Regions from separate parts of the Methylobacterium sp. CM6246 genome, predicted to be linked through region 1. Evidence: predicted binding sites of a transcription regulator. Region 1 holds the regulator's gene; the other holds the start of a gene.
What was found. The regulator LexA, encoded in region 1, represses DNA repair genes until DNA is damaged. The targets are predictions, from matches to a motif close to TGTTCNNNNTGTGTTCNG.

Region 1 (15,119 bases):
GGTGGGTGCATCGACCGCCGAGGCATCGGCGCCGACCCGTTCGACGTATTCGGGATGCTCCAGGAAGACGGGTCCCCCGACCATGACGCCGATCGAGGGGTTGAGCGACGCCCGTCGTACCGCCTGGATCGAGGCGGCGAGTTGATCGAGATGGCTCTCCCGGCTCAGCGTCAGACCCACGACGCCGAACCGCTCCGAAGCGACGAGATCGGCGATCTCCTGGGGGCTGGAGGCAAGCCCGCTATCCGCATGCCAGCCGGCCTTCCGCATGAACTGTTCGACGATGGCCAAGCCGAAGGTGTGAAGTTCGCCCGGTGCTCCCATCAGGAGGATGCGGCGCCCGCTATCGTAGGGCGCGACGCCTCCGTCCGTGCGGAACGTGGCCAACAGGAACTGGAGTTGGGCGAGGCCGGCCGTGACCTCGATGAAGTCGCACAGATCGTCGTCCCACATGCGCCCCAGCAGGGCCGCCGAAGGTGCCAACAGGTCGAGGAACAGGTCGTCGACGGAATATCCCTTGGCCGTCAGGGCGGTGAAGGCGTCCATGAGGGCCGTGACGTCGTGCCCGAGGATCAGGTCCGTGAAGCCCGCGACCGTTTCCGCTTCCAGCTTCGGCAGGACGTCCGACCGGACCTCCCTCTCGCCGCGATCGACCAGCATCATCCGCGGGATGATGTCCGTCTGAACGATGCGGCCAAGCGCTAGGGTTCGGTGCCGTGCCTCGTCGACGGATCTTCGTCGTGCATAATCCTCCCGGGCATACGCCGCTTCGGCGATCCCCTCCGTGATCAGATCGGCCCACTCTCGGTGGGTTGATCCCTGATCCAGCATTGCCTCCTCCCCATGGTCCGGGGTTGGCATCCCCGTTTGTTATTGACCGTCGTCGGCGAGTACGGGGCGTAGGAGAGACGCAAATGCGCGCGTTGTAAAGGAGACGACTCTCCTACCGCGCTCGCCCGATATCAGCAGTTTACGGCGGGCAGAGAAGTACAGCCGTCAGGCGGGAGATACAGGTCTTCGAACGTCCGCCCCTCGTCGACCGCAGCCTCGGGCGGACCGACTGCTCCCCAGCCGTTACGGACGGCACCAAACGTCGGATCCCGTCTCGGCGCATGAAGACGCAGACCCATCGACCGCCACGCTGCCTCTTGACAATGTTCCTATTTTGTGCTCATTAGCCGTCACCTGTCCTTCGGCGGTGTGGGGGTGACTCCACGGCGCTCCTCGGGGGTCCGTCCGGTGGCTGACCGGCGGGCTCGGGGGATGGGGCGATGCCCGCGTCGGTGGCTCTCAGCCGCCATCGCCCCGGGCGGCGTGCCGATGCAGGGCGTGTCTCGGATGCGGGCGTGAAGATCGGGCGGTAGTCTGCCCGGCGGGGTGCGGAAATGCCCCCGCGGCGACCCGGATCTGGGCGTGACCCTCAGAAACCTGCGGACCCGCCCACTACGAGGCGGATGTCGGGTGGAAGGCCACGGCGGTGATGCGGGTTCCGGGGGCGTCTCGGCTGCGATTGCGGCTTGGGCGCCATGGGCAGTGACCGCTAACACGGAGTCGCGGGGATCGGGGCGTCGCACAGACATCGCGACGAGACAGACGGCACCGGCCGGGGACCATGCCCGGCCGATGCCGCGGGTCGCCGCGGGGATTGGATCCCGCGCGTAACTTGGCCGACACCTGGGTTCCCGCGGCGTCCCGCGTCCAGCGTGCTGAATCTTCTTGGGCCATGCCCCCGGCGCACCAGGCGCGCGGGGACGATGAGGCCTGTCGGGCGGTCGCGTGGCCGGCGCGCCCGCAAAACCGGACCGGGGCCCACCCGTGCGGCATCCTGTCTGGTCGATTCCAGAATCAAAGTGAGACTGGGCTGAACCCAATCTTCTGATTGGCCGTTGAGCGTTCGGCACTGCGACCGCGCAGGCCCAGCCGATTGCCGGAGGTCACGAACGCCGGGCATGAAAGAGTCGATTCGATGGAACAGCCCGACGCTTGGCATCTGACGGACCGGCTCGATGCCGAACACGGCAAGGGCGATCCGTTCGCCGCCGCGGTCCGTGCCACGCGGATGGCGATGATCGTGACCAATCCGCGCCTGCCCGACAACCCGATCGTCTTCGCCAACGACGCGTTCCTGCGGATGAGCGGCTATGACCGCCAGGATGTGCTCGGCCGCAACTGCCGCTTCCTCCAGGGGCCCGACACCGACCGGGGCGCCGTGGCGCTGATCCGGGAGGCCGTGGCGGCCCAGCGCGACATCGCGATCGACGTCCTGAACTATCGCAAGGACGGGGCGCCGTTCTGGAACGCCCTGTATCTCAGCCCCGTCGCCAACGAGGCCGGCGAGGTGCTGTTCTTCTTCGCCTCGCAGCTCGACGTCACCGATCGCGTCGACGCGCACCTGCAGGTGCAGAAGGAGAAGGACCATTTCGAGGCCGAGGTCGCCCGCCGGACCCGCGACCTCACCGAGGCCCTGGCCACGCAGACCATGCTGGTCCACGAGGTCGATCATCGGGTCAAGAACAACCTCCAGATGATCGCGGCCCTCCTGGCCATGCAGACGCGGGCGATCACCGATCCCGCCGCCCGCGCCGCGATGGAATCCATGCTGACCCGGGTGGAGGCCCTCGGCACGGTCCACCGCAGGCTCTACCAGTCCAACAACGTCGAGCGGTTCGACGTGGCCGAGTTCGCCCGCGACCTCGCCACCGACCTGATCCGCGGTTCCGGGACCGACCGGATCCGCCTGCACCTGGATCTGGAAACCGTGGAGATCCCGGTGACAAAGGCCCCGCCGGTGGCGCTGATGATGAACGAGCTGATCACCAACGCCCTCAAGCACGCCTTCCCGGACCACCGCGCCGGCCGGCTCTCCGTGACGGTGGCGCCGGACGACCGCCACTTCACCATCAAGATCGCCGACGACGGCGTCGGCATGCCCGTGCAGGTCATGGAGCAGCGCTCGTTCGGCAAGCGGCTGATCGGCACCCTCTGCCGCCAGCTCAATGCCAGCATCGCCTGGCAGGCGAACGACCCGGGCACGATCGTCAACGTTCGCCTGCCCCGCGAATTGGCTACCGGTCCGGAGGCCAGATGAGCGAGCCGATGCGGATCCTCGTCGTCGAGGACGAGGCCCTGATCCTGATGCAGATCGAGATGATGCTGGAGGAGGCCGGCTATCGCGTCGTGGGCACCGCCATGACGGCGGCAGAGGCGATCGCCCTCGTCCACGAAACCCGGCCCGAACTGGTGCTGATCGACCTGCGCCTCGGCGATGATTCCTCGGGCGTGGACGTGGCGCACGCGGTGCGCGCCATCGGCGGCATCACGGCCGCCTTCATGACCGCCAACGCCCGGGCCCTCTCGGACGATCTGGAGGGCGCCACGGCGGTGATCGCCAAGCCGTTCACCGGAGCGGTCCTGGAGGAATCCCTGGCCTACCTCGAGGATTGCGTCCGCCGGCCGCCGCCGGCCGAGCTGGTGCCGACCGGGATGCGCCTCGCCCCGGCCCTGCTCAAGAGCTTCGCCCAGATGCGGCAGTGAACGCCGCCCTCGACACCTCCGGCCCGGCGCGTAGAGTGCCGGCCATGTCAAGCTTCCGCGTCGCCCGCCCGCTCCTGGCCACATTCCTCGCGGCCCTGGCCGGCCTGCCCCTCGCCGCCCGGGCGGAGCCGTGTGACGACCTCGCCCAGCAGATCGCCGGGGCGATCGGCGGCAAGGTCGGCAAGCGCGCCGGGCCGAGCATCGACATCCGCCTGGCCGGTCCGATCAAGTTCGACGTGACCTGCCGGGCCGAGCCGATCGTGCAGGCGACCTCCGCGGAGCCCGCTCCCTCGGCGGCCTTCTTCCGCGACCTCGCGGCGGCCTCGGAGATCCTGGTCGGCGAGCCGGCCGCGCGGGTCGAGCCGATCATCGCCGACGCCTACCGGACCGCCCTGTCGGACCGCCGCAAGTCGTTCATCCAGCAGAACGGCTGGTCCGCCTCCTGCTACACCGATCCCGGCAGCAGCGCGATGCGCACCCTGTGCTCGGTGGGGCGCATCCCGCCGCGCTGATCAATACTCGATCACGTCCTCAAGCGCGTAATGCTTCACGGTCTTCCGGTTGGCGATCAGCTCGTCCACGGTCGGCTCGCCCTTGAGGGCCCGGGCGATGGCGAGCTTCGTCGCCTCGTAGTTGGTGCGGTACAGGTCCTTGCGGTCGAGGTTGTCGTCCTCCGCGCAGCGCGGGTCGAGCCAGATCATGATGATCATGCACAGCTCGTCGAGACCGTCCTTGGGCAGCACGCCCTCGATGATGCAATCCACGATCGCGTCGCCGGTGGCGGCCTGGACGACGCCGCCGAGCAGCTCGACATACTCGGCCGTGTGGATCGTCGCCTTGGTGGTCATCATCGTGGCGGGGCGCACGAGCTGGTTGAGGTCGCGCACCACGAACATCCGGGTGTGGCCCTGGACCTGCCCCATCATCGACGCGAAGGCCTGACCCACCGGTCCCCGTACCGAGCCGATCAGCACCTCGGGCATGGCGTCGGTGTACTGCCCGTCGGCGGCCAGGACGGTGGCCTCGCCGGTGCGGAACCAGATCTCTTGCATGTTTCGCGACTCCCCGTGTCAGGTCGCCCGGGGGAGACATCATCGAGGCGCCGGCGTCAATCGCTCCGGAGCAGGCCGACCCCGTCGAGGGCGCCGACCCCGGCGATCGCCACGGTCGGGCCGGCGCTCTTGAGGAACTCGGATCCGCGGGGCAGGGAAGTCGGGTGCGGCGCGACGCGGGAACAGTCCCGGGCCAGGGCCGTTCCGGCCGGAGCCTGCGGCGTTGTCTCGGGTCCGGCAGCCGGGAGGGATGTCATGACGGAGAGCACGGATCGGGGGGGCGGCTGGAGCCTCCAGGCGAGCGCCATGCCGGACGGGGTACGGCTCGAACTCGCCCTCGCCGACCTCGGCGGCGGCCCGGTCACCGCGGCGATCGTGCTGGACCGGGCGGAGGCCCGAGCCTTCGCCCGCGCCCTGCTGGCGGCGGCCGGCGATGCGGCCGAGCGCACCTTCCCCAAGCCGGGCGCCTGACCGGGCGGTCTCGGGGCCGGCGCGGGCGGCTCAGATCATTGTTGGATGAAGCCCGGATTGCGGCCCGGCAGGCGCGGCACCACCGTGCCCCGCTTCTCGATCGGCGCGTCGCAGGCGTAGGTGAATTCGCTCTTCTGCGGATCGAACACCGTCTCGCCGGTGATCCGGCAATCCTCCCGCACGGTCTCGTCGAGATAGGCGCGGGCGGCGGTGCGGAAGCGCTTCACCCGGGTCGCGGCCGGATCGGGATCGATCCGCACCTCGCTGAGATTGCAGCCGGTGTACTCGCGCAGGGCGTTCGAGACGACGAGCATCCGGCGCACCTGCCGGTTGTCGTAGACCTCGTAGGGCTCCTTGCAGCCGATGGTGACCACCTGCGGGGTGAGCGCCACGTAGTTGCGCGAGATATACGAGAACCCGGTGGTGCAGCCGGCCAGCGCCAAGCCGACGGCCCCGGCACCGATGGGCAGAAGAGCCGCGCGTCGCATCCTCGTCATCCCAAGCCCAATTCCAGCCCAGTCTCGAAGCCGCCGGGACGATCCGCCTGCCCCGCCGACCGGGGCAAGCACCTCGGCGCATTGAAACGGCGCCGCTTGCCCAGTCAATTCGTTTGTCGCCCGAGATGCCGTTCCAGGCGTCCGCGACCGGTCATCGCTCGACTCGGCGGTGGACGGCGCGCGTGACAGGCTTTGTTGCTGCGCCAGGACGGCGGAACGATCCGACCGGGTGGCGGCGCCGTCAGTCCTCGAAGACGTCCCCGACCAGCCGACGCACGAACTGGAACGCCTCCGTCGCCCCCGCGGCGACGCGTTGCTCCCCGGCCTCCCGGAGTTCGACCCGGTCGAGGGCGGCCGTGAAAAGCCGCCAATGCAACCCGCGTCCTTCGGGATGTCCGGCAAGATGGCGCGCACCGTGGGTTTCCGACAGGCCGAGCGCCCGGGCCTCCTTGAGCAGGATGGCCGCCCCGAGATTCGAGCCCTCGGCGACGTAGAGCCAGCCCAATCCCTGCGCCGGTTCGATCGTCCCGGGATGTTCCTCGGACGCGCCGTCAGGGACGGGCGCTCCGACATCGCGCAGATCCTGCTGGATCAAGGGCAGTCGGCGCCTGCCGTCGAGATCGGGCAGGACATGGGCGAACGCGCCATCGCGATAGACTCGATCGACGACCGCATGGAACCTGTACTGGATCTGGAGGAACAGCGCGTAGCGCTCCAGGCTCGCGAACGGCTTTGCCGCCATGATGCGCCGATCAAGCTGATCATGGGCGGCCGCGGTCGCCACTCTCAGGCGCTTCACGCGGCTGCAGGTCTCGGCGATGTCGGATGATGCGGCGTCCATGCGATCTATGTCTGTCGTCCGGGCAAGGTGCCGTGGGCAGACGTGAGCGGCCCGCCGCGCCACTCTGACCGTCCCAGCCTATGGACCATTGCGGCGATTCGGGTCACCGAGGCTGGCCCGGGTTCGTGCCGATCCGGCCAGACCGGTTCTGCCATGGCGGAGCGACCGCGTCACGGCACACAACGGCCGCATCCGCACATCGCCGATCGATCAAGCTCGGCCGATCACGCTTGCGGAACACTTGCGGAACGTTTAACGTGTTCGTGATTTGTTTCCGCGACCGCATCGAAGCGGTCCTCCAAGCCGCGAGTCCCCCGTCGATGCTCACGCGCAAGCAGCTGGACCTCCTGCGTTTCATCCAGAGCCGCATGCAGGAATGTGGCGTCCCGCCCTCGTTCGACGAGATGAAGGACGCCCTCGATCTGAAGTCCAAATCGGGCATCCACCGGCTGATCACGGCCCTCGAGGAGCGCGGCTTCCTGCGCCGCTTGCCGAACCGGGCGCGCGCCATCGAGGTGATCCGCATCCCCGAGAGCCTGTCCCAGGCGGCTGCTCCACCCGCGGAGCCCCGCCGCTTCACCCCGAGCGTGGTCGAGGGCGGGAAGTCCAAGCTGCCGGCGCAGCCGGCGACCGCCCGGATGATCGACGACGGCGGCCGCGCCATCTCGATCCCCGTGATGGGCCGGATCGCGGCCGGTACGCCGGTCTCGGCGATCCAGAACCAGAGCCACGCCATCACCATGTCGCCGGACTTCCTGGCCGGCGGCGAGCATTACGCCCTCGAGGTCCGCGGCGACTCGATGGTCGATGCCGGCATCCTGGACGGTGACCTCGTGGTGATCCGCAAGCAGGATACGGCCAATACCGGCGACATCATCGTGGCGCTGATCGACGACGAGGAGGCGACGCTCAAGCGGCTCCGCCGCCGGGGCTCCTCGATCGCCCTGGAGGCCGCCAACCCGGCCTACGAGACCCGCGTGCTCGGGCCCGACCGGGTCCAGATCCAGGGCCGGCTCGTCAGCCTCGTCCGCCGCTACTGAAGGGGTTCGGCCGGCGCGTCGCCGGGCGCGGCCTCGGAACCGGCGACGTCGGCCTCGGCCGGGATCGGCTCGGAGGGCGTTACCACTTTCGGTTGTGGGACAGGCGACGGCCGCGAAGCCGGTGATGCCCGCCAAGGCACGGTACGGCCCGTGTCGCGGGTATAGCGTGCCGTGAAGCCATTCCGGTCGGCCCGGAGCGCGACGGCGCCTCGTTCGGCGAGCACCCGGCGGTCGATCACCAGCGGCCCCGTGCAGGTGGGCGGCGCCGCGAGCCGCGAGATCAGCAGGGCCGCCCGGGCGCAGTCCTCCGTGAAGGCGCGCCGGTCGCGGACCAGGGCGACGGCGCGGCCGTCCGGCAGGCTTGCGGTGCAGCCGAGCCGGTCGCACCGTCCGACAGCCGACGAAGCCTGGATCACCGCCTTCGCCGATCGCCCGTCGCCATCCGCTTTCAGCCACTGCTCCATCACGAAGGCCGAAGGATTGCCGAGGGCCCACAGGACTCCGTCCGGTCCACGCACGGCCGCACCACCGCCCTGCCGGTCGACGTACAGGTCGAATCGCTCCGGAACGACGGCGAGGCCGAGCCCGAGCAGTGCGGGCGGCAGGGCCAGCCAGCGCAGCCGCGATACCGGCAGCGTCGCCAGCAGCAGCCCTGCCGCCAGCAGCATCAGCGCGCCGGTGCCGAAGGCCGGCAGCACCAGGACGGCCCGATTGAAGCCGGCGATCCATTCGGAGATCGCCAGCATGCCGCCCACCGCCTGTCCCATCAGCCACCAGATCGGCCGGTCCAGGGCGAAGGGATAGGCCAGGATCCCGATCACCGCCGCCGGCATCACGACCAGGGAGACCAGCGGCAGGGTCAGGGCGTTGCCGATCAGCCCGAACGGCTGGACCGTCTGGAAATGGTAGGTCACGAACGGCGCCGTCGCGACCTGTGCCACCAGGGTCGTCGCGAGGGTGCCTGTCACGGCCGAGAGGCCGGTGCCGACGAACCGTTCGATCCGCCCCGCCCCGGGACGCTGGAACAGGCGTCCGTCGATGAGCCGCGCGCAGGCGATCAGCCCGGCCACCGCCCCGAACGACATCTGGAAGCTCGGTCCGAGCAGGCCCTCAGGTTCCCGCGCCAATGCTATCAGGGCGGCCAGCGCGAGGTTGCGCATGGACAGCGCCGGCCGGTCGACCAGGATCGCGCCGAGCATGATCAGCGTCATGATCAGCGAGCGCTCGGCGGCGATGTCCCAGCCCGAGAACGCGCAATAGGCGGTGACGCCCAGCATCGCGAACCCGGCGGCGATCTTCTTGATCGGCCAGACCAGCGCGCAATACGGCACCAGCGCCAAGACGGCCCGCACCAGCCAGAACACCACGCCGGCGGCCAGCACCATGTGGAGGCCCGAGATGGAAACGACGTGATAGATGCCCGCCGCCCGGAGCGCATCGTTGGCGGCCGGTCCGATCAGGCCGCGCTTGCCCGTGACCAGGGCCGCCGCCACGGCCCCCGCTTGCCCGCCCTCGGCCTGCGCGATCCGGCGTGTCAGCGCGTTGCGGGCCTCGTCCAGCAAGGCTGCCAGTCGCAGGCGCAGAGGCGGCGGGGTGGGCGGCTCTCGAACCGTGATCGCCCCGATCAGCGAGCCTACCGCGCCGAGTCCCTGAAAGTAGGCATCCCGGGCGAAATCGTAGCCGCCCGGTCGTGCCGCCTCGGGCGGCGGCAGCAACCTTGCCGTCGCGGCGATGAAGTCCCCGGGCCGCAGGGATGGCGCCTTCCGGAACGAGACCCGCACCCGAAGCGGCCTCAAAGCGGGTTCGAGCCCGGCGAAGCTCTCGACCCTGATCACCAGCCGGGCGCCGACCTCGCGCTCGTCCAGCCCCTCGATCATCCCGGTCAGCGGCCCGATTGTAGTGCGGGTGAGGATCGGCGCCGCCACCTGCGAGACCCGCCAGGTCGCCGCCGCGAAGCCCAGGAAGCCGGCTGTCAGCGCCAGGCAAAGGGCGAGTGCCCCCGGCCGCGCACCCAGGAACGGCGCCGGCGCGAGGGCGAGCGCCGCTCCGGCCAAGGGGGCGGCGAGGAACGGCGTCCCGTCGGCACACCCGAAGAAGACCAGGATCCCGGCGCCGAACGCCACCGCCAGCCACGGGAACAGGCGGCGCTGCTCGACCTCCCGGGTGAGCCCATCGGCGAGCCAGCCGCGGAGCGCCGGCATCGACACCGGGCGCGTGCCGGCCAGCGCCACCGCGCCGCCCGCCAGCCTCGCGCCGATCCGCCGCATCCGCCCCGCCCCGTGCCGGACGACTCAAGTCCCGGCCGGGGATTCTTAACGCACCCATCGGCCCGTGCTACAGCGGACGCTTCGTGCTACGGGCGCCACGCCGTGCGACGGGCGCCGCCCTGACGCCCTGCACCGCCCCGTCGCCCTTCGCCCCCGAACATATCGGCCCGATGTCCTCAGCCGTCGTCACGCGCTTCGCCCCCTCGCCCACCGGATACCTCCATATCGGCGGTGCCCGCACGGCGCTGTTCAATTGGCTGTACGCCCGCCACACCGGCGGCAAGATGCTGCTGCGCATCGAGGATACCGACCGGGAACGCTCGACCAAGGGCGCGATCGACGCGATCCTCGACGGCCTGTCCTGGCTCGGCCTCGATTGGGACGGGGACGTGGTCTTCCAGTTCGCCCGCGCCGAGCGCCATCGCGCGGTCGCCGAGGAGCTCCTGGCCGCCGGCCGCGCCTACCATTGCTACGCCTCCGCGGAGGAACTGACGCAGATGCGGGAGACCGCCCGAGCCGAGGGCCGGGCCCCGCGCTACGACGGGCGGTGGCGCGATCGCGACCCGTCCGAGGCTCCTGCCGGGGTCAGGCCGGTGATCCGGCTGCGAGCGCCCATCGAGGGCGAGACGGTGGTCGAGGATGCCGTGCAGGGGCGGGTGACCTGGGCCAACCGCGATCTCGACGACCTCGTCCTGCTGCGCTCGGACGGGACGCCGACCTACATGCTCGCCGTCGTGGTCGACGACCACGACATGGGCGTCACCCAGGTCATCCGCGGCGACGACCACCTCACCAACGCGGCCCGGCAGAGCCAGATCTTCTCTGCGCTCGGCTGGGACATCCCCAGGATGGCCCATATCCCGCTGATCCACGGCGCCGACGGGGCGAAGCTGTCGAAGCGCCACGGGGCGCTCGGGGTCGAGGCCTACCGCGACCTCGGCTACCTGCCGGAGGCGCTGCGCAACTACCTCGTGCGCCTGGGCTGGAGCCACGGCGACCAGGAGGTGTTCTCCACCGACGAGATGATCACGGCCTTCGATCTCCGCGCAGTGGGGCGCTCGGCGGCGCGGTTCGACTTCGCCAAGCTCGCCAACCTCAACGGACTCTACATCCGAGGCAGCGCCGATGCGGATCTGGTCGGCGCGCTCGAGACGATCCTGCCGAACGTCGGCCCGGAGCGCGGCCTCCCGGCGACGCTCCAGCCAGCCCTCAAGGACCAGCTGATCCAGGCCATGCCGGGCCTGAAAGAGCGGGCCAAGACACTGATCGAACTGCTCGACAGCGCCTATTACCTCACCGCCCAGCGTCCCCTGGTGCTCGACGACAAGGCCCGGACGCTCCTGTCCGACGAGGGCCGGGCGCGTCTGGCTGGGGTGCTGCCGGATCTCCAGTCGCTGCCCGAGTGGAGCGCGGCGGCGACCGAGGGTGCGGTGCGTCAGTATGCGGAGACAGCCGGGTGCAAGCTTGGGCAGGTGGCCCAGCCCCTGCGGGCCGCACTCACCGGCCGCACCACCTCCCCGCCCCTGTTCGACGTGATGGCGGTGCTCGGACGATCCGAGACCCTGGCGCGCCTCGCCGATCAGGTGCCGCAGGGCTGAGCGGGCGGGAAGGAACTGCGCGCCTCGGCCCGGATTTCGCTTGGTACCGGATTTTGCTTGGCGATGGCGGTCGGTTGTCACCGACCCCGTTGCTGCTGCACTGCCGTTTGGGTAACCCATGGCCTGTGAGCACCCGCAACATGACGCGCGGCGTGCTCCGGCCCCGGGGTCGACTCGGGCAGCCCGAGGCCGGCATCCGCCACGTCGCCAGAGAAGGGTCCACGTTCCATGAGCGCATCCAGCACCATCACCGTGGACGGCAAGGAGATCGAACTGCCGGTCAAGTCCGGCACGATCGGCCCGGACGTCATCGACATCGGCAAGCTCTACGCCAAGACCGGCGCCTTCACCTTCGATCCGGGCTTCACCTCGACGGCCTCGTGCGAATCGAAGATCACCTACATCGACGGCGATGAGGGCGTGCTGCTCTATCGCGGCTACCCGATCGAGCAACTCGCCGAGAAGGGCGACTTCCTCGAGACCTGCTACCTGATGCTGTTCGGTACGCTGCCGACCGCCGCCCAGAAGGCCGATTTCGACTATCGGGTCACGCGCCACACCATGGTGCACGACCAGATGAACCGGTTCTTCACCGGCTTCCGGCGTGACGCCCACCCCATGGCCGTGATGGTCGCCTCCGTCGGCGCGCTCTCGGCCTTCTACCACGACTCGACCGACATCACCGACGAGAGCCAGCGGCTGATCGCGTCGATCCGCATGATCGCCAAGATGCCGACGCTGGCCGCGATGGCCTACAAGTACTCTATCGGCCAGCCCTTCGTGTATCCGAAGAACGATCTGGACTATACCTCGAACTTCCTGCGGATGTGTTACGCGGTTCCGTGCGAGGATTACGAAGTCAATCCGGTCTTCGCGAAAGCCCTCGACAAGATCTTCATCCTGCACGCCGATCACGAGCAGAACGCCTCGACCTCGACCGTGCGGCTCGCCGGTTCGTCCGGCGCGAACCCGTTCGCCTGCATCGCGGCCGGCATCGCGTGCCTATGGGGGCCGGCCCATGGCGGCGCCAACGAGGCGGCGCTGAAGATGCTGATGGAGATTGGCACGCCCGAGAACGTCGGCAAGTACGTCGCGAAGGCCAAGGACAAGAACGACCCGTTCCGCCTCATGGGCTTCGGCCACCGGGTCTATAAGAACTACGATCCGCGCGCCCGGATCATGCAGAGCACCACGCACCAGGTCCTCAAGGAACTCGGCAAGACGGAGGATCCGCTGCTCCACGTCGCCATGGAACTGGAGCAGATCGCCCTCAAGGACGAGTACTTCATCGAGAAGAAGCTCTACCCGAACATCGATTTCTATTCGGGCATCACGCTCAAGGCGATGGGTTTCCCGACCGACATGTTCACTGTGCTGTTCGCGGTGGCGCGCACCGTCGGCTGGATCGCGCAATGGGCCGAGATGATCGAGGACCCGATGCAGAAGATCGGCCGTCCGCGCCAGCTCTATGTCGGCCCGGCGCAGCGCGACTACGTGCCGGTCGACGAGCGCGGCTGAGCCGAGCCATCGAACCCGAAGCGACACCGGGGGCGGCCGAAGGGCCGCCCCTCTCGCTTTGGCCGGTCCTGGCCAGCGGGGCGGTCGTCACGCTCCGCATCCCTTGTCGGCAACCCTATGATTGGCCGTCGATCCGCGCCTTCCTGGCGAAGCGAGCCATCCTTGGGGTCGAAGCGGCCGAGCCCGGCGCGCAATGCTACGCACGCACGGTCTGCATCGGCGGACGGCTCGGCATCGTCGCGGTCGCGTTCGGCGATGCCGGCCTGGACGCGACGCTCCAGGGCCTCGACGTCACGTCCGGGATCGAGGTCGCCGAGCGCCTGCGCCGCCTGTTCGATTGCGACGCCGATCCGGCCGCGATCGCGGCCTGCCTGTCCCGAGACCCTACCCTGGCCGGACTCGTGGCGGCCCGGCCAGGATTGCGGCTGCCCGGCGCGTGGGACCCGTTCGAGACCGGATGCCGGGCGATCCTCGGCCAGCAGGTCTCGGTTCAGGCCGCGATCCGGCTCGCCGGAAAGCTGGTCGCCGCATTCGGGACGCCGCTGGCAGAGCCGGCGGGCAGCCTGACCCATGTCTTCCCGACGCCGCTTCAACTGGTCGAGGCCGACGTGGCGCTCGCGCTGAACATGCCCCGCGCCCGCGGCGCAGCGATCCGGGCGCTGGCGGCCGCCGCGCTCGCGAACCCGGACCTGTTCGCCCCGGCCGGGACCCTGGAGGATGCGGTGCTGCGCTTCACGGCGATCCGCGGGATCGGCCCCTGGACCGCGCAGTACATCGCCATGCGGGCGCTCAAGCTGCCGGACGCCCTGCCGGTGGGCGACATCGGCCTTCTCCGCGCCCTCGAGACCGCCACCGGCCGTCCCAGCCCGGCCGCACTCCTCGCCCGGGCCGAGGCATGGCGCCCGTTCAGAGCCTACGCGGCCCAGCATCTCTGGGCCGCCGACGAGGTTTTTGTGCGCGAGCGATAATGCTGCCCCTCACCGCCCGAACCGCTCGAATTTCGGGAAGCTGCGCGCCATCATCAGGCCGACCTCGCCGCGGTGACCCAGCCATTTCTCGAGAACCGACGCGTTGGCGAGCCGCCCCTCGGGTGAGCCGTCCTGCCAGGGCAGACCGTCGGCCAGCCGGAAGGCGTGCGCGTCGGTGAGGCCGCCGCTGCGGCAGCGCTGGAGCCGGACGCCCTTGCCCCGGGAGAGTTCGGCCACCTCCGAGATCGGGAAGATCAGCAGCAGCTTCTCGGTGTTGACCACCGCGACGTGATCGCCGTCGGCGGGGACGAGCACCACGGCCGCCGCGTCGCCGTCGAGGCCGAGCACGCCCTTGCCCTTGCGGGTGTTGGCCACCAGCGCGTCCGACGGCGCCACGAAGCCGCGCCCATCCGAGCCCACGATCAGCAGCTTGGTCTCCGGCTTGTAGGGCAGCGCGGCCACCACCTCGGTGCCGTCGTCGAGATCGACCATCAGCCGCACCGGATCGCCGAAGCCGCGCCCGCCCGGCAGCTTCGACGCCTCGATGGTGAACACTTTACCGTTCGAGGCGAGCAGCAGGATCTTTTGAGTGGTCTCGCTCGGGAAGGCGATCTTCAGGCCGTCGTCACCCTTGAACGCCACCCCTGACAGGTCGGCGACGTGCCCCTTGAGCGCCCGGATCCAGCCCTTGTTCGAGACGATCACGGTGATCGGCTCGCGCTCGACCAAGGCTGCCGTGAAATCGATGCCGCCGACATCCGGCGGGCTCGCGAGCGTGGTGCGGCGCTTGCCCAGCTTGGTCTCCGGCCCGAAGGTTTTTTTCACGGCGCGGATCTGGGCTTGGATCGCCTTCCATTGCGCTGGCTCGGAGGCGAGCAGCGCATCGATCTCCGCCTTCTCGGCGGTGAGTGCGTCCAGTTCGCGCTTCAGCTCCATCTCTTCGAGCTTTCGCAAGGACCGGAGGCGCGTGTCGAGGATCGCGTTGGCCTGGATCTCGGTCAGCTCGAACCGGGCCATCAGGGCCGGCTTCGGCTCGTCCTCCTCGCGGATGATGCGGATCACCTCGTCGAGGTCGAGATAGACGATCAGCAGTCCGCCGAGGATCTCCAGGCGCCTGTCGATCTGCCCGAGGCGATGGCGCGAGCGGCGCTGGAGCACCACGCGGCGATGGTCGACCCATTCCCGCAGGCATTCGGTGAGCCCGATCACCTTCGGCACGAGGCCGCCGACCAGGACGTTGAGGTTGAGCGGGATGCGGGCTTCCAGCTCGGTCAGCCGGAACAGCGATTCCATCAGGATCACGGGATCGACCGTGCGCGAGCGCGGCTCCAGC
Region 2 (15,119 bases), 120 kb from region 1:
AGTTCGCCCGCGTCAAGTTCGTCGTGGAGCCGAACGAGCCGGGTGCTGGCTTCCAGTTCGAGTCGAAGATCGTCGGCGGCGCGGTGCCCAAGGAGTACATCCCGGGCGTCGAGAAGGGACTCAACTCGGTCCTGGGCGCCGGCGTGCTGGCGGGCTTCCCGGTGGTCGACGTCAAGGTCGAGCTGATCGACGGTGCCTACCACGACGTCGATTCATCGGCGTTGGCCTTCGAGATCGCGTCCCGGGCCGCACTGCGCGAGGCGCTTCAGAAGGGCGGCTCGGTCCTGCTCGAGCCGGTGATGAAGGTCGAGGTCGTCTCGCCGGAAGAGTATACCGGCTCGGTCATCGGCGACCTGAACTCCCGCCGCGGCCAGATCCAGGGCCAGGACATGCGCGGCAACGCCAACGTCATCAACGCGATGGTGCCGCTGGCCAACATGTTCGGTTACGTGAACAACCTGCGCTCCATGTCGCAGGGCCGGGCGAACTTCACCATGCAGTTCGACCACTACGAAGAGGTGCCGCGCGGCGAGGCCGACAAGGTCATCGCCAAGTACGCCTGAGGCTACGCCGGTACCACCTCTTCATCCGCAACACGATTTCGAATCTAGGAGGCTCTGATGGGCAAGGAAAAGTTCGCTCGCACCAAGCCGCACTGCAACATCGGCACGATCGGTCACGTCGATCACGGCAAGACGTCGCTGACGGCGGCGATCACGAAGGTCCTGGCTGAGACGGGCGGTGCGACGTTCACGGCCTACGACCAGATCGACAAAGCGCCGGAGGAGAAGGCGCGCGGGATCACGATCTCGACCGCGCACGTGGAGTACGAGACGGCCAACCGTCACTACGCGCACGTCGACTGCCCCGGCCACGCCGACTACGTGAAGAACATGATCACGGGTGCAGCCCAGATGGACGGCGCGATCCTGGTGGTGTCGGCGGCCGACGGCCCGATGCCGCAGACCCGCGAGCACATCCTGCTCGCCCGCCAGGTCGGCGTGCCGGCGCTGGTGGTGTTCCTGAACAAGGTCGACATGGTCGACGACGAGGAACTCCTGGAGCTGGTCGAGCTGGAGGTGCGCGAGCTTCTGTCGAAGTACGACTTCCCGGGCGACGACATCCCGATCACCAAGGGCTCGGCGCTGATGGCGCTGGAGGACAAGGAGCCCAAGATCGGCAAGGAGGCGGTGCTGGCGCTGATGGCGACGGTGGATGCCTACATCCCGCAGCCGGAGCGTCCGATCGACCTGCCGTTCCTGATGCCGATCGAGGACGTGTTCTCGATCTCGGGCCGCGGCACAGTGGTGACGGGTCGCGTCGAGCGCGGGATCGTCAAGGTCGGCGAGACGGTGGAGATCGTCGGCATCCGGGCGACCACGACCACGACGGTGACCGGCGTGGAGATGTTCCGCAAGCTGCTCGACCAGGGCCAGGCGGGCGACAACGTCGGCGTGCTGCTGCGCGGCACCAAGCGCGAGGACGTGGAGCGCGGCCAGGTCGTGTGCAAGCCGGGTTCGGTGAAGCCGCACACCAAGTTCAAGGCCGAGGCGTACATCCTGACCAAGGAGGAGGGCGGCCGCCACACGCCGTTCTTCACCAACTACCGGCCGCAATTCTACTTCCGGACCACGGACGTGACCGGGGTGTGCGAGCTGCCGGAGGGCACCGAGATGGTGATGCCGGGCGACAACGTGACCATGGACGTCACGCTGATCGTGCCGGTGGCCATGGAGGAGAAGCTGCGCTTCGCCATCCGCGAGGGCGGCCGCACCGTCGGTGCCGGCGTCGTCGCCGCCATCAACGACTAAGCCAGGATAGCATCCTTAGCAGGGCGCGGCGGGGACACGTCCTCGCACCCCCCGCCGTCCCTCTCAAGGTTTCAGGATTATGAACGGTCAGAACATCCGCATCCGCCTCAAGGCGTTCGATCACCGCATCCTCGATGCGTCGACCAAGGAGATTGTCTCCACGGCCAAGCGCACCGGCGCGACCATCCGGGGTCCGATCCCGCTTCCGACGCATATCGCGAAGTTCACCGTGAACCGCTCGCCGCACATCGACAAGAAGTCGCGCGAGCAGTTCGAGATGCGCACGCATAAGCGAGTGCTCGATATCGTCGATCCGACGCCGCAGACCGTGGACGCGCTGATGAAGCTCGACCTCGCCGCCGGCGTGGACGTGGAGATCAAGCTCTAAGTCCCGCCGGGATTTAGAGCTTACCGTTTCATCGCGCGAGGGAGAGACCTATGCGCTCAGGCGTCATCGCACAGAAGGTCGGCATGACCCGCGTCTTTACGGACGCGGGGGAGCATGTCCCCGTCACAGTGCTTAAGATCGATCAGTGCCAGGTGGTGGCCCACCGCACCGTCGAAAAGAACGGCTACGTCGCCCTCCAGGTCGGCGTGGGCAAGGCCAAGGTTAAGAACGTGTCGGCGGCCGAGCGCGGTCGCTTCGCGGTCGCCAAGGTCGAGCCGAAGAAGAAGCTCGCCGAGTTCCGCGTGTCCGAGGATGCGCTGATCCCGGTCGGCGCCGAGATCACCGCGGACCATTTCATTCCGGGTCAGTTCGTCGACGTGACGGGCACGACCACGGGTAAGGGCTTCGCCGGCGGTATCAAGCGCTGGAACTTCGGCGGCCTGCGCGCCACCCACGGCGTGTCCATCTCGCACCGTTCGATCGGTTCGACCGGCGGCCGTCAGGACCCGGGCAAGACCTTCAAGAACAAGAAGATGCCGGGTCACCTCGGTGTCGAGCGGGTCACCACCCAGAACCTGCGCGTCGTGCGCACCGATCCCGAGCGCGGCCTGATCCTGGTCGAGGGCGCGGTCCCCGGTGTCGCCGGTGGCTGGATCCAGATCCGCGACGCGGTGAAGCGCAAGCTCCCCGCCGACGTTCCGCTGCCGGGCAAGTTCCGTGAGAACGGCGCGTCTACCGAGTCCGCCCAGACCGCCCCCGAGGCCCCTGCGGCTGAGGAGACCGCCTGATGAAGCTCGATATCACCACTCTCGACGGCGCTGGCGCCGGCTCGGTCGATCTGAACGAGGAAATCTTCGGCCTTGAGCCGCGGGCCGACCTCCTCCAGCGCATGGTTCGCTGGCAGCTCGCCAAGCGGCGCGCTGGAACCCACGCGGTGAAGAACCGTTCGGACGTGAACCGCACCCGCAAGAAGCTGTACAAGCAGAAGGGCACCGGCAACGCCCGTCACGGCGCTGCCTCGGCGCCGCAGTTCCGCGGTGGCGGACGCGCCTTCGGGCCGGTCGTTCGCGACCACAGCCACGATCTTCCCAAGAAGGTCCGTGCCCTGGCGCTGCGCCACGCACTGTCGGCCAAGGCCAAGTCCTCGACCCTGATCGTCGTCGACGACATCAAGATCGAGGATCACAAGACCAAGGGTCTCATCGAGCGTTTCGGCAAGATGGGCCTTTCGAACGCGCTGATCATCGGCGGTGCCGAGGTCGACGTGAATTTCGGCCGCGCCGCGCGTGCCATCCCGCAGATCGACGTCCTTCCCGTGCAGGGGATCAACGTCTACGACATCCTGCGCCGCAACACGCTCGTCCTGACGAAGGCCGCTGTCGACGCGCTGGAGGAGCGTTTCAAATGAGTGCCGATCCGCGCCACTACGATATCATCGTCTCCCCGGTCATCACCGAGAAGGCGACGAACCTGACCGAACAGAACAAGGTCGTCTTCCGGGTCGGCCCGAAGGCGACCAAGCCTCAGATCAAGGAGGCGGTCGAGAAGCTGTTCGACGTCAAGGTCACGGCGGTGAACACCCTCGTGACCAAGGGCAAGAAGAAGATTTTCCGCGGTCTCCGCGGGCAGCGCTCCGACGTGAAAAAGGCGATCGTCACCCTGGCCGAGGGCCACACGATCGACGTCACGACCGGGCTCTGAGGACGGGTTTTAGGGATCCAAGCCGATGGCCTTGAAGACATTCAAACCGGTCACGCCGAGCCTGCGCCAGCTCGTGCTCGTCGACCGCCGTGAGCTCTACAAGGGCAAGCCGGTGAAGGCGCTGACGGAGGGCAAGAGCTCCTCCGGCGGCCGTAACAACCTCGGTCGCATCACCGTCCGCTTCCGCGGCGGTGGCCACAAGCGTGTGCTGCGCAACGTCGATTTTAAGCGTCGCGAGCAGCTCGGCGTGACGGCGACGGTCGAGCGGATCGAGTACGATCCGAACCGCACCGCGTTCATCGCCCTGATCAACTTCCCCGACGGGAAGCAGAGCTACATCCTGGCTCCGCAGCGCCTTCAGCCGGGCGACAAGGTGGTGACGGGCGAGAACGTCGACATCAAGCCGGGCAATGCCGGTCCGGTCGGCTCGATGCCGGTGGGTACGATCATCCACAACGTCGAGCTGAAGATCGGCAAGGGTGGCGCGATCGCCCGCTCGGCCGGGAACTACGCCCAGATCGTTGGACGCGACCAGGGCTACGTGACGCTGCGGCTGAACTCGGGCGAGCAGCGCCTCGTCCATGGCCAGTGCTTCGCGACCGTCGGTGCGGTCTCGAACCCGGACCACATGAACATCTCGCTCGGCAAGGCCGGGCGCAACCGGTGGCTCGGCAAGCGCCCGCATAACCGCGGCGTCTCCATGAACCCGGTGGATCACCCGCACGGCGGCGGCGAGGGCCGTACCTCGGGCGGCCGCAACCCGGTCACGCCGTGGGGCGTGCCGACCAAGGGGAAGAAGACCCGGTCCAACAAGCGGACCGACGTGTTCATCCTGTCCAGCCGCCACAACCGCAAGAAGTAATCGCTATGGCACGCTCTCTCTGGAAGGGGCCGTTCGTCGACGGCTACCTCTTCAAGAAGGCCGAAGCGGCGCGGGGCTCCTCGCGCTCAGAGGTCATCAAGATCTGGAGCCGCCGCTCCACGATTCTCCCGCAGTTCGTCGGGCTCACCTTCGGTGTGCACAACGGGCAGAAGCATATCCCGGTCTACGTCTCCGAGGAGATGGTGGGGCATAAGTTCGGCGAGTTCTCGCCGACCCGCACCTTCCACGGGCACGCGGCCGACAAGAAGGCGAAGAGGCGCTGAGATGGGCAAGCAAGCCACCCCCCGCGCGCTCCCCGAGAACGAGGCGAAGGCGGTTGCGCGCATGCTGCGTGTCAGCCCGCAGAAGCTGAACCTCGTGGCGCAGATGATCCGCGGCAAGAAGGTCGACACTGCGTTGGCCGAGCTGCAGTTCTCGCGCAAGCGCATCTCGACCGAGGTCAAGAAGTGCCTCGAGAGCGCGATCGCGAATGCCGAGAACAACCACGATCTGGATGTCGACGATCTCGTCGTCACCCAGGCCTTCGTGGGCAAGGCCCTCGTGCTCAAGCGCTTCCACGCTCGTGCCCGCGGCCGCGGTGCGCGTATCCTGAAGCCCTTCTCGAACCTCACCATCGTGGTTCGCGAAGTCCGCCAGGCCGAAGCGGCTTAAGGAGGATCTCATGGGCCAGAAAGTCAATCCGATCGGTCTCCGTCTCGGTATCAACCGGACCTGGGACTCCCGCTGGTTCGCCGGCAAGGGCGAGTACGCCAAGCTGATGCACGAGGACGTCGCCATTCGCGCCGCCCTGATGAAGCAGCTGAAGCAGGCCGCCGTCTCGAAGATTGTAATCGAGCGTCCGCACCGGAAGTGCCGCGTCACCATCCACTCGGGTCGTCCGGGCGTGGTGATCGGCAAGAAGGGCGCGGATATCGAGAAGCTGCGCAAGCTGGTCGGCACGATGACCAAGGCTGACGTGACGATCAACATCGTCGAGGTGCGCAAGCCCGAGATCGACGCTACCCTGGTGGCCGACTCGATTGCTCAGCAGCTCGAGCGCCGCGTTGCCTTCCGTCGCGCCATGAAGCGCGCCGTGCAGTCGGCGATGCGTCTCGGTGCGGAGGGCATCCGGATCAACTGCTCGGGCCGTCTCGGCGGCGCCGAGATCGCTCGCCAGGAATGGTACCGCGAGGGCCGGGTCCCGCTGCACACGCTGCGCGCGGACGTGGATTACGGCACCGCTACGGCGTTCACGACCTACGGCACTTGCGGCATCAAGGTCTGGGTGTTCAAGGGCGAGATCCTTGAGCACGACCCGATGGCCCAGGACAAGAAGGCCCAGGAAGAGGGTGGCCGCTCCGGCGGACGCCGTGAGCGCGATGGCGAGGGCGGCCGCGAGCGCGGACGCCGCGAGCACGCGTAAGGTAGGAAGCCATGCTGCAACCCAAAAAGACTCGCTTCCGTAAGCAGTTCAAGGGCCGCATCCACGGTGCGGCCAAGGGCGGCTTCGAGCTGAACTTCGGTCAGTTCGGCCTGAAGGCTGTCGAGCCCGAGCGTGTTACCGCACGGCAGATCGAGGCGGCCCGCCGCGCGATCACCCGTGAGATGAAGCGCCAGGGCCGCGTCTGGATCCGGGTGTTCCCGGACGTCCCGGTCTCCTCGAAGCCGACCGAAGTCCGCATGGGATCGGGCAAGGGCGCTCCGGATTACTGGGCCGCCCGTGTCCATCCGGGCCGGATCATGTTCGAGGTCGACGGTGTCGCCGAGGACATTGCCAAGGAGGCCCTGCGCCTCGGTGCCGCCAAGCTCCCGATCCGTACGCGGGTCGTCCAACGCATCGCCGACTGAACGGAGGATATCGTGAAGTCGACCCAGAGAGTGTCTGATCTGAAGGCGTTGTCGCCGGATCAGCTGAACGACGAGTTGCTGAACCTCAAGAAGGAGCAGTTCAACCTGCGCTTCCAGGGGGCTACCGGCCAGCTCGAGAACGTCGCCCGCGTCCGTGAGGTCCGCCGCGACATCGCCCGCGTCCGCACCCTGCAGCGTTCGAAGACGCTGCAGGCGTCCAAGAGCTGACAGGGGCTTAGGAGAACACCATGCCGAAGCGCGTCCTGCAGGGCACCGTCGTCAGCGACAAGGGCGAAAAGACCATCGTGGTGAAGGTGGAGCGTCGCTTCACTCACCCGGTGATGAAGAAGACCGTGCGCCGCTCGAAGAACTACCATGCCCACGACGAGGCGAATGTCGCCAAGGTTGGGCAGACGGTGTTCATCGAGGAGTGCCGCCCCTTCTCGAAGACCAAGACCTGGAAGCTGGTCGAGGACCAGGCCTCCGCGGTCGCCGAGGCCGGCGAAGCGGCCTGATCAAGGGAAGCGGCGGCTGCGGGTTTCCGCGTCCGCCTCGACGTAGCGGGAAGTTGGGCGGTCGGGACGTTGCACCGGATGCGGTGCTTTCTTCCCTACCCGGCGTTCAGTACGACAAACGCCCGGACGAAGCTCGACCCTCATAGGGCCGGATTCGCGCCGGGCGTTGTCGTTTCTGGGGCGTGGTCTGGATCGGGCGAGAACGGTCGATCCAGGCCCGGGACGATCAAAGCTTTAGGGGGGCATCGACCTTTCTCGGGTGCAAGGCGGAGCCCTGCGAGGCTCGCGAGACTGGCTCGAACCCCGCTGAACCCTGCCAAAGGGCTCCAGCCCTTTGGCATTCCGCTTGTCTGCCGTTCGTCAGGCCTCGCCCTCGTCGAGGTCGTCCTCGGTCGGCTTGGCATTTTCCAGGATCTTCTCGGCGACGAGGCCGGAATTCTGGCGGATCGAGGCTTCGATCTTGCCGGCGATCTCAGGGTTGTCGCGCAGGAACCCCTTCGAGTTCTCGCGGCCCTGGCCGAGGCGCTGGCTGTTGTACGAGAACCAGGCGCCGGACTTCTCGACGATGCCGGCCTTCACGCCAAGGTCGATCAGCTCGCCGACCTTCGACACGCCCTCGCCGAACATGATGTCGAACTCGACCTGCTTGAACGGCGGCGCGACCTTGTTCTTGACGACCTTGACGCGAACCTGGTTGCCGATCGCCTCGTCGCGGTCCTTGAGGGTCGAGATCCGGCGGATGTCGAGGCGCACCGAGGCGTAGAACTTCAGCGCGTTGCCGCCCGTGGTGGTCTCCGGGCTGCCGTACATCACGCCGATCTTCATCCGGATCTGGTTGATGAAGATCACCATGCAGTTCGAGCGCGAGATCGAACCGGTGAGCTTGCGCAGGGCCTGGCTCATCAGGCGGGCCTGGAGGCCGGGCTGGCTCTCGCCCATCTCGCCCTCGATCTCGGCCCGCGGGGTCAGCGCGGCGACCGAATCGACCACCAGCACGTCGATGGCGCCGGAGCGCACCAACGTGTCGGTGATCTCGAGCGCCTGCTCCCCGGTGTCCGGCTGCGAGATCAGCAGGTCGTCGAGATTGACGCCGAGCTTACGGGCGTAGATCGGGTCGAGGGCATGCTCGGCGTCCACGAAGGCGCAGACGCCGCCCTTCTTCTGGGCCTCGGCGATGGTGTGCAAGGCCAGCGTCGTCTTGCCGGACGATTCGGGGCCGTAGATCTCCACGACCCGGCCGCGGGGCAGGCCTCCGACGCCGAGCGCGATGTCCAGGCCGATCGAACCGGTTGAGACGGTCTCGACCTCCTGCACCTTGTCGTTCTTGCCGAGGCGCATGATCGAGCCCTTGCCGAAGGCACGCTCGATCTGGGACAGGGCGGCGTCGATCGCCTTGGACTTGTCCTTGTCCACCGGGGGCATGTCGACCACTTTCAATGCAGGCTGGGCCATCTGGCGGGCTCCTTATGAAGGGGTTGCGCGCCATTCACAACGCGCGTCAACACGGCGTTTGTGTACCCTTTTTGTTCTCATTCTGCAAGGCCGCCGGACATGGGAACGCCGCCCGGATGGGGCGGCGCTCAGGTTCTCGGTCGGGCTCTTTTTGCCGGAGCGCCGTCAGTCGGCCGCCATGGTCTTCTTCACGGTCTCGACCAGCTGCTTGAGGCTGAACGGCTTGGGCAGGAAGTTGAAGGCTTCGCCCTCGGGCAGGTTCTTGCGGAACGCGTCCTCGGCGTAGCCCGAGACGAAGATCACCTTCAGGTCCGGCTGGCTCTTGCGCACCTCGCGCAGCAGGGTCGGGCCGTCCATCTCGGGCATCACCACGTCCGAGACGACGAGGTCGATGGGCTGGCTGCCCTCGCGCACGATCGCCAGGGCCTCCAGGCCGGAGGCGGCCTCCAGGACGGTGTAGCCCCGAGCCGACAGCGCCCGGCTGTTGACCGCCCGGACGGGATCCTCGTCCTCGACCAGCAGGATCGTGCCCTGCCCGGTATGGTCGGCAGCGGGCTTGCGCGGGGCCGGCTTCTCCGGTGCCTTCTGGGTGCCGGTGCGATCGACGGTGCCGAGCGGCTTGGCCGTCACCGGCATGTCGGCCCGGGGCAGGGCCGGAACCGCGGGGGCGGCCTCCTCGGGCTCCGCGACGGGCACGTGCCGCGGCAGGTAGATCCGGAAGGCGGTCCCCTCTCCGATGGTCGATTGCACGTCGATGGTGCCGCCGGATTGCTTGACGATGCCGAACACCGTCGAGAGCCCGAGGCCGGTGCCCTTGCCGATCTCCTTGGTGGTGAAGAAGGGCTCGAAGATCTTCTCCATCAGCTCGGCCGGAATGCCCTGGCCGGTATCGCGCACCTCGATCAGGACGTGGTCGCCCGCGGGTGCGCCGCCGCGTCCCTCCACGGCCGCAATCGGCCCCGGATCGGTCACGTTTTCGGTGCGGATCATCAGCTTGCCGCCGTCCGGCATCGCGTCGCGGGCGTTGACCGCCAGGTTCACGATCACCTGCTCGAACTGGTTGACGTCGGCCTTCACCGGCCAGACGTCGCGGCCGTGCTTCAGCTCCAGGGCGACGCGCTCGCCGAGCAGCCGCTTGAGCAGCAGGGTCAGCTCCGAGAGCCCCTCCCCGACATTCATCACCTCCGGACGCAGGGTCTGTCGGCGCGAGAACGCCAGGAGCTGGCGGACGAGGCCCGCCGCCCGGTTGGCGTTCTGCTTGATCTGCATGATGTCCTGGAAGGCCGGGTCGGTCGGCCGGTGGCTCGCCAGGAGCAGGTCCGAGTAGCCGATGATCGCCTGGAGGACGTTGTTGAAGTCGTGTGCGATGCCGCCGGCGAGCTGGCCTACGGCGTTCATCTTCTGAGCCTGGGCGACCTGCTGCTCCAGTTGCCGCTGCGCCGTGGTGTCGAGGGCGTACAGGATCACGCGCTCGGCCTCGTCGGCCTTGTGGGTGGCGTCACTGCTGTCGGCCGGGCTGAGCCAGAGCCGGGCCGAGCGGCCCCCCGGGCCGCTGAGCTGGACCTCGATCGGCTCCGGGTCGGACAGGCCGCTGGCGGCCCGGGCGAGGCCGGCCTCCAGGGAGGCGCGGTCGACCACCGAATCGGCCACGTTGGGCTCGGCGCCCTGGGTGCCCTCCCCCTCCGGACCGCCCTCGTCGACCTGGCGCGGCACCGTGCCGAACAGACGCGTGAACGAGGTGTTGGCCCGGGCGATCCGGCCGGAGCGGTCCAGGGTCGCGATGGCGATCGGGGAGTTGTTGAGGAAGCGGGCGAGCCGGACTTCGGCGGCGCGCTGCGGCTCGTCGGTCTCGGCCCCGGCCGAGCGGTTGATCACGAAGGTCCGCGACGAGCCGGGCTTGCCATCCTTGCCGAAGGCGACGCGGTGGTACAGCCGCACCGGCAGGGTGTGGCCGTTGCGGCGGCGCAGGTCGAGGTCGAACCGGTCGGTGCGGACCTCCCCGGGCAGGCCGGCGGTGCGCACCAGCACGTCGGCCTCCGGGGCGATCTCGGTGAGGTGCGGGCCGCCCGGGCCGACGCTCGCCAGGTCGTAGCCGAGCCAAGCTGCGAGCGTCGCGTTCATGTAGACGATCGCGCCGGCCGGATCGATCGACAGGAATCCCGCCGGGGCGTGGTCGAGATAATCGATCGCGTGCTGAAGCTCCTGGAAGACGTTCTCCTGGCGCTCGCGCTCGGCGGTGATGTCCGCCACCGTCCAGAGCGAGGCGGCCCGGCGCGGGCGCGCCAGGGGCCGCACCGACACCCGGTACCAGCCGAAGCCGCGCTCGTTCGCCTGGGGGCCGAGCGGCGGCGACATCCGGATTTCCTCGGTATGGGCCCGGCCGTCCCGCGAAGCCTGCGACAGGCGGTAGACCGCCTCGGAGACCTCCGGCGAGCCGACCAGGATGCGCTCCACGGGCACGAGGTTCGAGAACGCGTCGCCGCCGGCGACCCGCAGGTAGGCCTCGTTGGCGTAGATCAGGCGGCCGCCATCCTCGACCACCAGCGCCCCGTCCGGGGAGGCGTCGACGATGCCCTTGGTGATGTCGTCCCGGGTCGCGGTACCGCTGAGCTGAAGCGCCCCGATCGCCAGCGCGAACAGGAAGAACACGCCGGCCATCGCCAGCAGGGCCAGCAGCCAGACGATCAGCGACTGCGCCTGCTCGTTGGCCACGAAGGACAGGCCGATGGCGGCCCCGACCAGCAGGCCGGCGAGCACGAGCAGCAGCCCGACCCGGCCCGGCTGCTCCGAGCGGTCGATCGAGCCGGTCCCCTGCGGGTTCGCGATCTGCGTGCCCGTCGCGGGCGCCGGAGGTCCAGTGACGTCGGCCATCGGCATCATTCCAGAACAATCACCCGGTTAGGCCCGCCGGCCATAGCAGGGCACGGGCGGTACGGCATCACCCGCGTCGCGCCGTTCGCGTCGCGCCAAGCCTTGCTGCAGCCTTGCAAAAAAAGGTGGAGGAAGCGTGGCTTTTCGGGCCCACGGGATGCGATCGTCGTGCCGACGCCCACATCCTGCCAATCGCTCCTACGCCGCCCGCCGGCGCAGGCGCAGGACGAAGCCGATGACTTCCGCCACCGCGCGGTAGTGTTCGGCCGGGATCTCGCGGTCGATCTCCACCGTGGCGTGCAGCGCCCGGGCGAGCGGCGGGTTCTCGATCACCGCGACGCCATGCTCCGCCGCCACCGTGCGGATGCGCAGGGCCAGGGCATCGACGCCCTTGGCGACACAGATCGGGGCGGCCATGCCGGCCTCGTAGCGCAGGGCCACCGCGTAGTGGGTCGGGTTGGTCACCACCACGGTGGCGGTCGGCACCGCCGTCATCATCCGCTTCCGCGCCCGCGCCATGCGGATCTGCTTCATGCGGCCCTTGATCTCCGGGTTGCCGTCCGACTCCTTCATCTCCTGCTTCATCTCCTCCTTCGACATGCGGTGGCGCTTGCGCCAGCGGAAGCGCGCGTAGAGCGCGTCGCCCAGCGTGATCGCCAAGTGCATGCACAGCATGCCGGCGAGCAGCCGCAGGCTGAGGGAGAGGATCGCGGGCAGGCTGCCGGCCGGATCCAGCCGGGCGAACACCTCCAGCCGGTCGCGGTCGTTCCAGAGCAGCACTGCGCCGACGATGCCGACCGCGCCGATTTTGGCGAGGCCCTTGCCGAACTGGAACAGGGCCTCGACCCCCATCAGCCGCTTGATCCCAGCCATCGGCGAGATCCGGTCGAATTTCGGCGCCAGGGTCTGGGCGGTGAGGACCAGCGGGTGCTGCAGCAGGCCGGCGGCGAGGCCGGCCGCAGCCGCCATCCCGACCGGCACCGCCACCGCCTCCAGCCACAGCCACAGGCCCCGGGTCGCCGCCTGCTTCATGGCGGTGGCGTCGTCCGGCAGGGTGTGGGCGTTGGCGAGGTAGGCCTTGAGGCCCTGGGTCAGGTTCTGGGCGATGGTCGGGGCCGCGATCACCAGGGCCAGCGTGAACGCGCCGAGGATCGCGAAGGTGTTGATTTCCGCGCTTGTTGCGACGTCGCCGCGCTCGATCGCCTGATCGAGCCGCCGCTGGGTCGGCTCCTCGGTCTTGTCTTCCTGCTCCGCGCCCTCGGCCATCGTCCCTGCTCGACCTCAGTGCGCGTGGACGCTCAGCGCCCGACGAATTCGCCGAGATACCGGCCGAGATCGTCCAGAAAGACGCCCATCATGACGCCGAGCGAGCCCATCAGGATCAGCATGCCGACGAGCACCGAGGCCGGGACCGCCAGGAAGAACACCTGCAATTGCGGCATCAGCCGCGACAGCACCCCGAGCCCGAGGTTGAACAGCAGCCCGAAGGCGATGAACGGCCCGGAGATCTGCACCGCCAGGGTGAAGCCCCGGGTGAGCGCCTTCACCGCCAGCATCAGCGCGTCGGAGAAGGCCGGGACCCCGTCCGGAGGCAGCACCACGTAGCTCTGCGCCAGGCCCTCGATGGCGAGGTGGTGCAGGTCGGCGGCGAAGATCAGCGTGACGCCGAGCAGGGACAGGAAGTTGCCGAGCGCCGCCTGCTGGCCGCCGTAGCTCGGGTCCACCGTCATGGCGTAGGCCAGGCCGAGCTGCTGCGAGATGATCAGCCCGGCGGTCTGCAGCGCGGCCAGCACCATCCGGACCGACAGGCCGAGGACCAGGCCGACGATCGTCTCGGCGAACAGGAGCCCGATCAGCCGGGGCCCCGCCAGCCCGTCGGTGCCGCCGAGCAGCGGGCGCACGGTCGGGAACAGCACCAGCGTGGTCAGCAGCGCGAAGGCCAGCCGGATCCGCGGCGACACCATCTGCTCGCCGACCCCGGGCATCAGCATGATCAGCGTGCCGACCCGGGCGAAGGCGATCAGGTAGGCCGAGGCGATGCCGGGCAGGAGCAGGTTCATCGCCGCCCCTATGGCACGTGCGCGCCGCCCCTGTCCCGCCGGAGGGCGCCATCAGCCGCCGGCCGCGATGCGGGCGGCGATGCGGATCATGTAGCCCGCCATGGCGTCGCCGATGAACGGCAGCATCAGCAGGAGCGCGGCGAACACCGCGACGATCTTGGGCACGTAGATCAGGGTCTGCTCCTGGACCTGCGTCAGCGCCTGGAGCAGCGAGACGATCAGCCCGACCGCCAGCGCGACCAGCATCAGGGGGCCGGCCACCTTGAGGAAGACGAAGATGCCGTCGCGGGCGACGTCGAGGATGGCCAGGCCGGTCATGGGGCGTCGTGCTCAAAAAGAAGGCAGCGGAAATCCGGTGGTCCGGGAGGTCTGCTCAAATCTGCATCCGCATGATCTCTTCGTAGGCGGAGATCATGCGGTCGCGCACCGCAACCATGGTCTGCAGGGCGGTCTCGCTCTCGGCTACCGCGGTCACCACGTCGACGACGTTGGCCTTGCCGGACGCCGCCGAGATCGCCTGGCCGTCGGCCCGCCGTCCGGCATCCCCGACGTTGTCCAGGGCGCTGCCCAGCATCTGCATGAAGTTGCCGCCGGCCTCATTGGCCGACTGGATTTTCGGGGCCGGGCGGCCGTTCGCCATGCCCTGGACGGCGGCGTAGGCGCCGGCCGCGAAATTGCTCGTCGCCATCGGCTAGACTTCCTTCGGGATCACGTCAGGCGGGCTCACTTCAGGATCGACAGCGTCTGCGAGAGCATCTTGCGCGTGGACGTCACCATGTTGAGGTTCGCCTCGTAGGAGCGCTGGGCCTCGCGCAGGTCCATGTTCTCGATCAGGGCGTTGACGTTGGGCATCTGCACCTCGCCCCGGGCGTTGGCCGCGGGGTTGCCGGGCTCGTACTTGGTCCGGAACGCGGACGTGTCGCGCCGGACCCGGCCCGCTTCCACCAGCTTGGCCCCGGTCTCCGGGTCCATGTGGCTGGTGAAGGACGGGATCTTGCGGCGGTAGGGTTCGGTCCCGGCCGAGGCCGGCGCGGAATCGGCGTTGGCGATGTTCTCGGCGATGATCCGCATCCGGCCCGACTGCGCCTTGAGGCCGGCGGCGGCCACGGTGAGGGACTTGCTGAATTCCATGGCTCAGGGCCCCTTTTCCGCCGCGCGTTTCGACGCCGCGTCCGATCGATCGGTGTCCGAAACGTTCAGCTCTTGCCGATGGCGATCTTCAGGGTCGTCAGACTGTGCTGGTAGAGCGAGGCGGCGAGCTGGTAGTCGGACTGGTTGTCGCCGGCTTTCATCATCTCGTCCTCGAGGTTGACCGCATTGCCGTTCGGCCGGATCTCGAAGCGCTTGGCGCCCTTGGCGTCGGCCCCGGCCTCGGATTGCCCGGGAGGCGCGAGGTGGGCGGGGCTGGTCAGCGCCAGGCCCGGAGAGGTGTTAACCGCAGTGCCGGTGGCCCGGTCGAAGCGCAGCTCGGCCAGGTCGCGCGGCGTGAAGCCCGGCATGTCGGCGTTGGCGACGTTCTCGGCGATCAGCCCCTGGCGCGCCTGCGCCCACTGCATCCGGGTGCGCAGCATCCCCAGGACGGGCAGGTCGGTCAGGGCCATGGTCGCCTCC

Region 2: a site for LexA is predicted at 8,639-8,656, ahead of recA (recombinase RecA). Genes of this name have one in related genera too.

What each region holds. Positions count from the first base shown of each region.
Region 1 is NZ_JBTXKY010000001.1:2,936,447-2,951,565, reverse strand. Features, by position in the region: gene ACYQPG_RS14525 (cobalamin B12-binding domain-containing protein) at 1-663, opposite strand, end outside; gene ACYQPG_RS14520 (histidine kinase dimerization/phosphoacceptor domain -containing protein) at 1,967-3,088, shown strand; gene ACYQPG_RS14515 (response regulator) at 3,085-3,534, shown strand; gene ACYQPG_RS14510 (hypothetical protein) at 3,579-4,046, shown strand; gene fae (formaldehyde-activating enzyme) at 4,047-4,586, opposite strand; gene ACYQPG_RS14500 (hypothetical protein) at 4,643-4,843, opposite strand; gene ACYQPG_RS14495 (hypothetical protein) at 4,842-5,057, shown strand; gene ACYQPG_RS14490 (hypothetical protein) at 5,093-5,545, opposite strand; gene ACYQPG_RS14485 (biliverdin-producing heme oxygenase) at 5,796-6,395, opposite strand; gene lexA (transcriptional repressor LexA) at 6,716-7,435, shown strand; gene ACYQPG_RS14475 (ComEC/Rec2 family competence protein) at 7,429-9,702, opposite strand; gene gltX (glutamate--tRNA ligase) at 9,873-11,300, shown strand; gene gltA (citrate synthase) at 11,529-12,818, shown strand; gene ACYQPG_RS14460 (DNA-3-methyladenine glycosylase family protein) at 12,713-13,786, shown strand; gene parC (DNA topoisomerase IV subunit A) at 13,796-15,119, opposite strand, start outside.
Region 2 is NZ_JBTXKY010000001.1:2,816,742-2,831,860, reverse strand. Features, by position in the region: gene fusA (elongation factor G) at 1-563, shown strand, start outside; gene tuf (elongation factor Tu) at 621-1,811, shown strand; gene rpsJ (30S ribosomal protein S10) at 1,891-2,199, shown strand; gene rplC (50S ribosomal protein L3) at 2,250-2,987, shown strand; gene rplD (50S ribosomal protein L4) at 2,987-3,607, shown strand; gene ACYQPG_RS13900 (50S ribosomal protein L23) at 3,604-3,900, shown strand; gene rplB (50S ribosomal protein L2) at 3,926-4,762, shown strand; gene rpsS (30S ribosomal protein S19) at 4,768-5,046, shown strand; gene rplV (50S ribosomal protein L22) at 5,048-5,434, shown strand; gene rpsC (30S ribosomal protein S3) at 5,445-6,185, shown strand; gene rplP (50S ribosomal protein L16) at 6,197-6,610, shown strand; gene rpmC (50S ribosomal protein L29) at 6,623-6,838, shown strand; gene rpsQ (30S ribosomal protein S17) at 6,859-7,125, shown strand; gene recA (recombinase RecA) at 7,486-8,547, opposite strand; gene cckA (cell cycle histidine kinase CckA) at 8,743-11,448, opposite strand; gene flhB (flagellar biosynthesis protein FlhB) at 11,647-12,714, opposite strand; gene fliR (flagellar biosynthetic protein FliR) at 12,747-13,508, opposite strand; gene fliQ (flagellar biosynthesis protein FliQ) at 13,560-13,826, opposite strand; gene fliE (flagellar hook-basal body complex protein FliE) at 13,882-14,196, opposite strand; gene flgC (flagellar basal body rod protein FlgC) at 14,232-14,639, opposite strand; gene flgB (flagellar basal body rod protein FlgB) at 14,705-15,109, opposite strand.